Regions from separate parts of the Streptomyces sp. NBC_00094 genome, predicted to be linked through region 3. Evidence: riboswitches for the same ligand, from Rfam matches in the RefSeq annotation. Region 3 holds a riboswitch; each other region holds the start of a gene.
What was found. Region 3 has a riboswitch for thiamine pyrophosphate ahead of thiO (glycine oxidase ThiO). Riboswitches for the same ligand answer to the same signal wherever they lie in the genome.
Positions count from the first base shown of each region.

Region 1 (3,243 bases), 2.0 Mb from region 3:
CGCCCGGGTGCCCCTTGGCGAGGTCCGCCGCGTGGGCCGCGATCTTGTACGTGATGACGCCCGTCTTCACGTCGTCCTTGTTGGGCAGGCCCAGGTGCTCCTTGGGCGTGACGTAGCAGAGCATCGCCGTGCCCCACCAGGCGATCATCGCCGCGCCGATGCCCGAGGTGATGTGGTCGTAGGCGGGCGCCACGTCCGTCGTCAGCGGGCCGAGCGTGTAGAACGGCGCCTCCTCGCAGATCTCCTGCTGGAGGTCGATGTTCTCCTTGATCTTGTGCATCGGGACGTGGCCCGGGCCCTCGATCATCGTCTGCACGTTGTGCCGCTTGGCGATCGTGTTCAGCTCGCCGAGCGTGCGCAGCTCCGCGAACTGCGCCTCGTCGTTGGCGTCCGCGATCGAGCCGGGGCGCAGACCGTCGCCGAGCGAGTACGTGACGTCGTACGCCGCCAGGATCTCGCAGAGCTCCTCGAAGTTCGTGTAGAGGAAGTTCTCCTTGTGGTGCGCGAGACACCAGGCGGCCATGATCGAGCCGCCGCGCGAGACGATGCCGGTCTTGCGGCGCGCGGTGAGCGGCACGTACGGCAGGAGCACGCCGGCGTGCACCGTCATGTAGTCGACGCCCTGCTCGGCCTGCTCGATGACCGTGTCCTTGTAGATCTCCCAGGTCAGGTCCTCGGCCCTGCCGTCGACCTTCTCCAGGGCCTGGTACAGCGGCACGGTGCCGATCGGCACGGGGGAGTTGCGCAGCACCCACTCGCGGGTGGTGTGGATGTTGCGGCCGGTGGACAGGTCCATGACCGTGTCCGCGCCCCACTTGGTCGCCCAGGTCATCTTCTCCACCTCCTCCTCGATGGAGGAGGTGACGGCGGAGTTGCCGATGTTGGCGTTGACCTTCACCAGGAACCGCTTGCCGATGATCATCGGCTCGATCTCCGGGTGGTTCACGTTCGCCGGAAGCACGGCGCGGCCCGCGGCGATCTCCTCCCGTACGACCTCGGGGGAGACGTTCTCGCGGATCGCGACGTACTCCATCTCCGGGGTGATCTCCCCCCGGCGGGCGTACGCGAGCTGTGTCACCGCCTGGCCGTCGCGGCCGCGGCGCGGCAGGCGCGGGCGGCCGGGGAAGACGGCGTCGAGGTTCTTGAGCCCGCCGCCGCGCGGCGACGTGTGCTTGATGCCGTCGTCCTCGGGGCGGGCGGGGCGGCCCGCGTACTCCTCGGTGTCGCCGCGCGCGATGATCCAGTTCTCGCGCAGCGGCGGCAGGCCCCGCCGTACGTCGGTGTCGATGGTGGGGTCGGTGTACGGACCGGACGTGTCGTACAGCGTCACGTCCTTGCCGTTGGTGAGGTGCACCTGCCGGACGGGAACCCGGAGGTCGGGGCGCGAACCCTCGACGTACCCCTTGTGCCAGCCCGGCGTGCGGCCTTCCTGGTCGGAGGCAGGCGTGCGTGCATCCTGAATGGTCATGAGACCGATCTCCCTACGCCGGCATTACCCGGTAACAGGTTCGGCGGTCGGCGCAGCCTCCTCCCGTACGTGCGTACGGTGATCAGCGCCCTCTCAGCCCGGTGCTCCGAGCTCCCGCGTGTGCAAAGGTGTCACCACGCTAGCGCCATCCCTGGCGTGCTGAACAGTGGGCCCCCCGTCGTTCTTGCGATGATCGGTCGGTGACTTCCCCCCAGCAGCCCTCCGAGCCGCACGGCCACGGCCATGGTCATGAACCCGGCCCCGGCCATGAACCCGGCCATGGCCACAGCCACAGCCACGGCCCCGCCGCCCCCGTCTCCCGGCATCTGCGCAAGGTCATCGCCGCCGTCCTGATCCCCTTCGCCACCGCCGTCGTGGTCGGGCTCGCGGTCCTCTGGCCCGGCGGCACTCCGGCGCACGAGCGCACCGGGGTCGGTTTCGACCGGCAGACCGAGCAGGGCACGGTCGTCTCCGTCGAGCAGGTCGACTGCGCGGACGTGAACGCCGCCCAGGTCCCGCCGACCGGCGACACCTCCACCCCGGCGGGGCGCGAGGCGGTCAACGCCCAGCAGGGGCAGTGCGAGAAGGCGACGATCGAGGTCACCAGCGGCCCGAACAAGGGGCGTACGTTCACCGAGATCGTGCAGCCCGACGCGCCGCGTCAACTGCACGAGGGACAGGGCGTGGTGGTGGCGTACGCCCCCGACGCCCCGCGCGACCTGCAGTACTCGGTGACCGACGTGAACCGGAAGGTCCCGTTGGCGGTGCTCGCCGGAATCTTCGCCCTCGCGGTCGTGGCCGTCGGCCGGATGCGGGGCGTGATGGCGCTCATCGCGCTCGTCGTGAGCTTCCTCGTGCTGATGTTCTTCATCCTGCCGGCGATCCTGCAGGGCTCGAATCCGCTGGTCGTGGCGGTGGTCGGGTCGAGCGCGATCATGCTGATCGCGCTCTACATGTGCCATGGGCTGTCGGCCCGCACCTCGGTCGCCGTGCTCGGCACGCTGATCTCGCTGCTGCTGATCGGTCTGCTCGGCTCGGTCTTCATCGGCTGGGCCTCGCTGAGCGGCAACACCGACGACAACACCGGCCTGATCCACGGCCTGTACCCGAACATCGACATGTCCGGCCTGCTCCTCGCGAGCATCATCATCGGTTCGCTCGGTGTGCTCGACGACGTGACCGTCACCCAGACCTCGGCGGTCTGGGAGCTGCACCAGGCCGATCCGAGCATGGGGCCGCGCGCGCTGTACCGGGCCGGGATCCGCATCGGCCGCGACCACATCGCCTCGGTCGTGAACACCCTGGTCCTCGCCTACGCGGGCGCCGCCCTGCCACTGCTGCTGCTCTTCTCGATCGCGCAGAGCAGCATGGGCACGGTGGCCAACAGCGAGTTGGTCGCGGTGGAGATCGTCCGAACGCTGGTCGGTTCGATCGGACTCGTCGCCTCCGTGCCGCTCACCACGGTCCTCGCGGCGCTGGTCGTCTCCGCCGACCGGCCGGGATCCGACACCGAGGTCAAGCCCCGGGCGTCGGCACGGGGAGGTCGGCGCCGCCGCGCGAAGTAGCAGGCCCCGGGTCAGGGGCTCCGCGTGGCAGGCCCCGGGTCAGGGCTCCGGGTGACGGGCCCCGAGTCAGGGCTCCGGGTGAGGGCGGGTTCGATCCGTTCCCCCGCCCCCGTCCCGTACCCGGTGTCAGCCCGCGTTCTCCTCGGCCAGAATCCGGCCGAGTGCGGCCTCCAGGTTGTCCTCGAAGTCACCGAGTGTCCGTTCCTGACC
Region 1 is NZ_JAPEMB010000001.1:4,104,053-4,107,295, reverse strand. It holds gene thiC (phosphomethylpyrimidine synthase ThiC) at 1-1,468, opposite strand, end outside; TPP riboswitch at 1,462-1,596, opposite strand; gene OG580_RS18050 (YibE/F family protein) at 1,669-3,033, shown strand; gene OG580_RS18045 (SsgA family sporulation/cell division regulator) at 3,160-3,243, opposite strand, start outside.
Region 1: linked by a shared signal. The riboswitch ahead of thiC (phosphomethylpyrimidine synthase ThiC) and the one ahead of thiO (glycine oxidase ThiO) in region 3 are both predicted to bind thiamine pyrophosphate.

Region 2 (3,243 bases), 3.7 Mb from region 3:
CTGGTCTGGCGGATGACGGAGCCGCCCGAGGGCTATCTGAAGGACGTCACGGCGGGCGTGTTCGCCGCGTTCTACGTGCCGTTCCTGGCGACCTTCGTGGCGATGCTGCTCACCGCGGACGACGGTCCGCAGCGGGTGCTGACCTTCCTGATCCTCACGGTGGTCAGCGACACCGGGGCGTACGCGGTCGGCTGGCGCTTCGGCAAGCACAAGCTGGCGCCGAGGATCAGCCCCGGCAAGACCCGCGAGGGTCTGCTCGGCGCGGTGGCCTTCGCCATGGCGGCGGGCGCGCTGTGCATGGAGTTCATGATCGACGACGGGACCTGGTGGCAGGGTCTGCTCCTCGGTCTCGCGGTGGCGGCGAGCGCGACGCTCGGCGACCTCGGCGAGTCGATGATCAAGCGCGATCTCGGCATCAAGGACATGGGCACCCTGCTTCCCGGCCACGGCGGCATCATGGACCGGCTGGACTCGTTGCTGCCGACGGCGCCGGTGGTGTGGTTGCTGCTGGCGCTGTTCGTCGGGACGGGTTGACCGGGCGGTCGGTTTAGTCCGTCGGAGAGGGTTGACGGACAGCGGGTACTCTGGAAGGGCTCGTGGCGCGTGCGCCGCGGGCCCTTCCGTCGTCCTCGCCGCCGCGAGGGCGCTCCAGTGAGGTCTCCTGGCTTCGGCATCGTCATGCCGCGCTGCCCGCCGACGCGGGGCTGTCCGGACCTCGTGCCGTCTGAGGAGACACCCGATCGTGGCCCGTCCAGTGCCCGGAGAACTCACTTTCGTCGCCCCCCGCGGAGCCAAGAAGCCGCCGCGGCACCTCGCCGACCTCTCGCCCGCCGAGCGCAAGGAGGCCGTCGCCGCGATCGGTGAGAAGCCGTTCCGCGCCAAGCAGCTGTCGACGCACTACTTCGCGCGGTACGCGCACGACCCCGCCGAGTGGACCGACATCCCGGCCGCCTCGCGGGAGAAGCTCGCCGGGGAGCTGCTGCCCGACCTGATGTCGGTGGTGCGGCACATCTCGTGCGACGACGACACCACCCGTAAGACCCTGTGGCGGCTGCACGACGGCACGCTCGTGGAGTCGGTGCTCATGCGCTACCCGGACCGGGTGACCATGTGCATCTCCTCGCAGGCCGGCTGCGGGATGAACTGCCCGTTCTGCGCGACCGGGCAGGCCGGGCTCGACCGGAACCTGTCGACCGCCGAGATCGTGCACCAGATCGTGGACGGGATGCGGGCCCTGCGCGACGGGGAGGTGCCCGGGGGACCGGCGCGGCTCTCCAACATCGTGTTCATGGGCATGGGCGAGCCGCTCGCCAACTACAAGCGGGTCGTCGGCGCGATCCGGCGCCTCACCGACCCCGAGCCGGACGGTCTGGGGCTCTCGCAGCGCGGCATCACGGTGTCCACGGTCGGTCTCGTGCCGGCGATGCTGCGCTTCGCCGACGAGGGCTTCAAGTGCCGTCTCGCGGTCTCGCTGCACGCCCCCGACGACGAGCTGCGCGACACCCTGGTGCCGGTGAACACCCGCTGGAAGGTGCGCGAGGTCCTCGACGCCGCCTGGGAGTACGCGGAGAAGTCCGGGCGCCGGGTCTCGATCGAGTACGCGCTCATCCGTGACATCAACGACCAGGCCTGGCGCGGTGACCTTCTCGGCCGGCTGCTCAAGGGCAAGCGGGTGCACGTCAACCTGATCCCGCTGAACCCGACCCCCGGGTCGAAGTGGACGGCGTCCCGTCCGGAGGACGAGAAGGCCTTCGTCGAGGCCATCGCCCGCCACGGGGTTCCGGTGACCGTGCGGGACACCCGAGGCCAGGAGATCGACGGTGCCTGTGGACAGCTGGCGGCCTCCGAACGCTGACCTTGTAGTCTGAGCTCGAACACATCTTCATATTCCGACAGGGGAGCGCCACAGCGCTGAGAGTGCGGTGACCGTAGACCGCAGACCCTCTGAACCTTGCCCAGGTCATTCTGGGTAGGAAGTTCGGTCGTTAACTCAAGCTGTTGCGCCCTGCCCGCGTCCGGTTCCGCCGGACGTGGGCAGGGCCGCGTCTCTTCCTGGACACACCCAGGAGGAATGTCAGTGAGCACCACCATTTCGGCGAGCACGAAGAGAATGGCCGCCGCCGCGCTCGTCGCGGCGCTGGGCGTCACCACCCTCGCCGCCTGCGGCACGGAGGACGTCCGCGACGCCGCGGGGAAGACCGGTGCGCCCGCGCCGAAGACCGTGACCCTCGTGAGTCACGACTCGTTCAACGCCTCCAAGGAGGTGCTGGCGGCCTTCACGAAGGAGACCGGTTTCACGGTCAAGGTCCTCAAGGCCGGCGACGCCGGCGAGGCCGTCAACAAGGAGATCCTGACCAAGGGCTCCCCTCAGGGCGACGTCTTCTTCGGTGTCGACAACACCCTGCTCTCCCGCGCCCTCGACAACGGGATCTTCGTTCCGTACGAGGCGAAGGGCCTGGACCGGGTCCCGGCCACGTACCGGCTCGACGCGGAGAACCGGGTCACGCCCGTCGACTCCGGCGACATCTGCGTCAACTACGACAAGAAGTACTTCGCCGACAAGAAGCTGGCGCCGCCGCAGACCTTCGACGACCTGGCGAAGCCGGCGTACAAGGACCTGCTCGTCGTGGAGAACCCGGAGCGGTCCTCCCCGGGCCTCGGCTTCCTCCTCGGTACGGCCGCGAAGTACGGCGACGAGGGCTGGCAGGACTACTGGAAGAAGCTCAAGGCCAACGGTGTGAAGACCGTCGACAGCTGGGAGCTCGCCTACAACCAGGAGTTCTCCGGATCGGCCGGTGGCAAGCAGGCCAAGGGCGACCGCCCGCTGGTCGTCTCGTACGCCTCCAGCCCGCCCGTCGAGGTGCTGTACGGCGAGCCGCAGCCGAAGGTGGCGCCGACCGGGGTGTCCACCGGCACCTGCTTCCGGCAGATCGAGTTCGCGGGCCTGCTGAACGGGGCGAAGAACCCCGAGGGCGGCAAGGCGCTGATCGACTTCCTGATCTCCAAGACGTTCCAGGACGACATGCCGCTGCAGATGTTCGTCAACCCGGTCGCGAAGGACGCGGCGCTGCCGGAGATCTTCACGAAGCACGGGGTCGTGATCGACGCGCCGGAGACCATGGCGCCCGCGAAGATCGCCGAGAAGCGTGACCCGTGGATCCAGCAGTGGTCGTCGCTCGTCCTGAAGTAGTGCGGGGCCGGGGCGATCTCCAGGGGAGCGCGACGCGGCTGGGGCTGATGGCC
Region 2 is NZ_JAPEMB010000001.1:5,861,658-5,864,900, forward strand. It holds gene OG580_RS26175 (phosphatidate cytidylyltransferase) at 1-534, shown strand, start outside; gene rlmN (23S rRNA (adenine(2503)-C(2))-methyltransferase RlmN) at 743-1,855, shown strand; TPP riboswitch at 1,885-1,994, shown strand; gene OG580_RS26185 (thiamine ABC transporter substrate binding subunit) at 2,072-3,190, shown strand; gene OG580_RS26190 (iron ABC transporter permease) at 3,238-3,243, shown strand, end outside.
Region 2: linked by a shared signal. The riboswitch ahead of OG580_RS26185 (thiamine ABC transporter substrate binding subunit) and the one ahead of thiO (glycine oxidase ThiO) in region 3 are both predicted to bind thiamine pyrophosphate.

Region 3 (3,243 bases):
GGCCAGGTCGCGGGGGCGGCCGACGGCGAGCAGGGCCACCGGGACCCCGTCGCGCAGCCAGAGCACGGACCAGGCCGCGTCGGCGGGGTCGCCGCGCCACAGGAGCTCGTCGGCGTCCGCGTGGTGTCCCGCGTACTGGACGAACCGGCCGAACTGCTCGGACCAGAAGTACGGGACCGGGTCGTACGGGCCGGAGTCGGCGCCGGTGATCGTGGCGGCGACGGTCCGCGGGCCCTGGAGGGCGTTGTCCCAGTGGTGGACGAGAAGGCGCTCGCCGTAGCGGGCCGAGGGGTAGGAGGCGCAGTCGCCGACCGCGTACACGTCGGGCAGGGAGGTGCGCAGCCGTTCGTCGGCGGTGACGGCGCCGTTCGGGTCGAGGACGATGCCGGAGCCGGTGAGCCAGCCGGTGGCGGGGCGGGCGCCGATGCCGACGACGACGGCGTCCGCGGGCAGCTCGCGGCCGTCGTCGAGGACGACCCGGCCGGGCTCGACGGTGTGCACGCGCGCGTGGGTGAGGAGTTCGGCGCCGTTCGCCGCGTACCAGCCGGCCATGGGGGCGGTGACCTCGGCGGGCAGGGCGCCGGCGAGGGGGCGGTCGGCCGCCTCGACGACGGTGACGGCGCAGCCCGCCTCGCGCGCGGCGGTGGCGAACTCGGCGCCGATCCAGCCGGCGCCGACGACCACGACGGCGTGGCGGCGCTCCAGGACGGGGCCGAGGCGCACGGCGTCGTCGAGGGTGCGCAGGAGGTGGACGCCGGGTACGCCCTCGGCGCCGGGGAGGGTGACCGGGTGGGCCCCGGTGGCGACGACCAGGACGTCGTACGGGACGGGCCCGGCCTCGGTGTCGACCTCGTGGTCGGCGGCGCGGAGCCCGGTGACGTCGAGGCCGAGGCGGAGGTCGATGTCCAGGGCCTCGAAGTCGACGTCGAAGGCGGAGTCCTCGGCCTTGCCGAGCAGGATCGCCTTGGAGAGCGGTGGCCGGTCGTAGGGCTGGTGGGGTTCGGCCCCGATGAGGGTGACGGTGCCGGTGAAGCCCTGTTCGCGCAGGGCGACGGCGGTCTGCACTCCCGCCATCCCGGCACCGACGATCACGACCTGCTGCTGGGCCTGCTTCTGCTCGCTCACCCGACCACCTTACGCATCTGACGATCCGTCAGGAAGGGAGGGGCCTGGGACCGCATCGGGGCTGCGGCTAGTCTGGCGGGCGTAAAGCACTCGCGGGAGCCCGGACGCACCGGGCTGAGAGGGAGGCTGGGCGGCCTCCGACCGTACGAACCTGATCCGGGTCATGCCGGCGAAGGGAGGGGCTGGACGCCCATGCGTTCTTCCGATGTCCTCGTGGTCGGGGGCGGCATCATCGGCCTGGTCACGGCCTGGCGGGCCGCGCAGCGCGGGCTGCGCACCGCCGTGGTCGACCCGGACCCGGGCGGCGGCGCCGCGCGGGTCGCGGCCGGGATGCTCGCCGCCGTCACCGAACTCCACTACGGCGAGGAGACCCTGCTCGGTCTCAACCTCGCCTCCTCCGCACGCTATCCCGCCTTCGTCGCCGAGCTGGAGGAGTCCACCGGTCACGACGTCGGCTACCGCGCCTGCGGCACCCTCGCCGTCGCCCTCGACGCCGACGACCGGGCCCACCTGCGCGAACTGCACGCCCTCCAGACCCGCTGCGGCCTCACCTCGGAGTGGCTGAGCGGGCGCGAGTGCCGCCGTCTCGAGCCGATGCTCGCTCCCGGGGTGCGCGGCGGGCTGCGCGTGGACGGCGACCACCAGGTCGACCCGCGCCGGCTGGCCGCCGCGCTCCTCACCGCCTGCGAGCGGGCCGGGGTCGTCTTCCACCGGGCCCTCGCCGAGCGCCTGACGGTGGTACGGGACCGGGCCCACGGAGTCGTCCTCACGGGCGGCGACGAGGTGACGGCGGACCAGGTCGTGCTGGCCGCGGGCAGCCTGAGCGGGCGGCTCGCGGGCGTGCCCGCCGAGGTCCTGCCGCCGGTCCGCCCCGTGAAGGGCCAGGTCCTGCGGCTGCGGGTGCCCGCCCCGTACGCCCCCTTCCTCTCCCGTACCGTCCGGGCCGTCGTCCGCGGCAGCCACGTCTACCTGGTGCCCCGCGAGAACGGCGAGCTCGTCGTCGGCGCCACCAGCGAGGAGCTGGGCTGGGACACGACGGTGACGGCGGGCGGGGTGTACGAGCTGCTGCGCGACGCCCACGAGCTCGTCCCCGGGATCACCGAGCTGCCGCTCACCGAGACCCGGGCCGGACTGCGCCCCGCGTCCCCGGACAACGCGCCGCTGCTCGGCCCCAGCGCCCTGCCCGGCCTGCACCTGGCCACCGGCCACTACCGCAACGGGGTGCTGCTCACCCCCGTCACCGGCGACGTCATGGCGGAGGTGCTCACCACGGGCGCCCTTCCCGACGAGGCGCGCCCCTTCACCCCCCGGCGCTTTTCCCCTACTCCTCCCGTACGACAGGAGCAGCCCGCATGAACGTGTCCGTGAACGGAGAACCCCGCGAGCTCGCCGGTCCCGTCTCCCTCGACGCCCTCGTCGCGACCCTGAGCACGGCCCCGACCGGGGTGGCCGCGGCCGTCAACGAGGCGGTCGTCCCGCGCAGCGAGTGGGCGGCGACGCTGCTCGGCGAGGGCGACCGGGTCGAGGTCCTGACCGCGGTGCAGGGGGGCTGAGCGCGATGTCCGACGACCTGTTCACCCTCGGGGGTACGGAGTTCTCCTCGCGTCTCATCATGGGCACCGGCGGCGCGCCGAGCCTCGACGTCCTGGAGCGCTCGCTGATCGCCAGCGGCACCGAGCTGACCACCGTCGCGATGCGGCGACTCGACCCCACGGTCCAGGGCTCGGTGCTCTCCGTCCTGGAGCGGCTCGGCATCCGGGTCCTGCCCAACACGGCGGGCTGCTTCACGGCGGGCGAGGCGGTCCTGACCGCCCGGCTCGCCCGGGAGGCGCTCGGAACCGACTGGATCAAGCTGGAGGTCGTCGCCGACGAGCGGACCCTCCTTCCCGACGGGGTGGAGCTCCTCGACGCGGCGGAGACCCTGGTCGACGAGGGCTTCACCGTCCTGCCGTACACCAACGACGACCCGGTCCTCGCGCGGAAGCTGGAGGACGTGGGGTGCGCGGCGATCATGCCGCTCGGCTCCCCGATCGGCTCGGGGCTCGGCATCCGCAACCCGCACAACTTCCAGCTGATCGTGGAGCGGGCGGAGGTCCCGGTGATCCTGGACGCCGGGGC
Region 3 is NZ_JAPEMB010000001.1:2,121,608-2,124,850, forward strand. It holds gene OG580_RS09180 (NAD(P)/FAD-dependent oxidoreductase) at 1-1,125, opposite strand, end outside; TPP riboswitch at 1,208-1,320, shown strand; gene thiO (glycine oxidase ThiO) at 1,318-2,481, shown strand; gene thiS (sulfur carrier protein ThiS) at 2,478-2,678, shown strand; gene OG580_RS09195 (thiazole synthase) at 2,684-3,243, shown strand, end outside.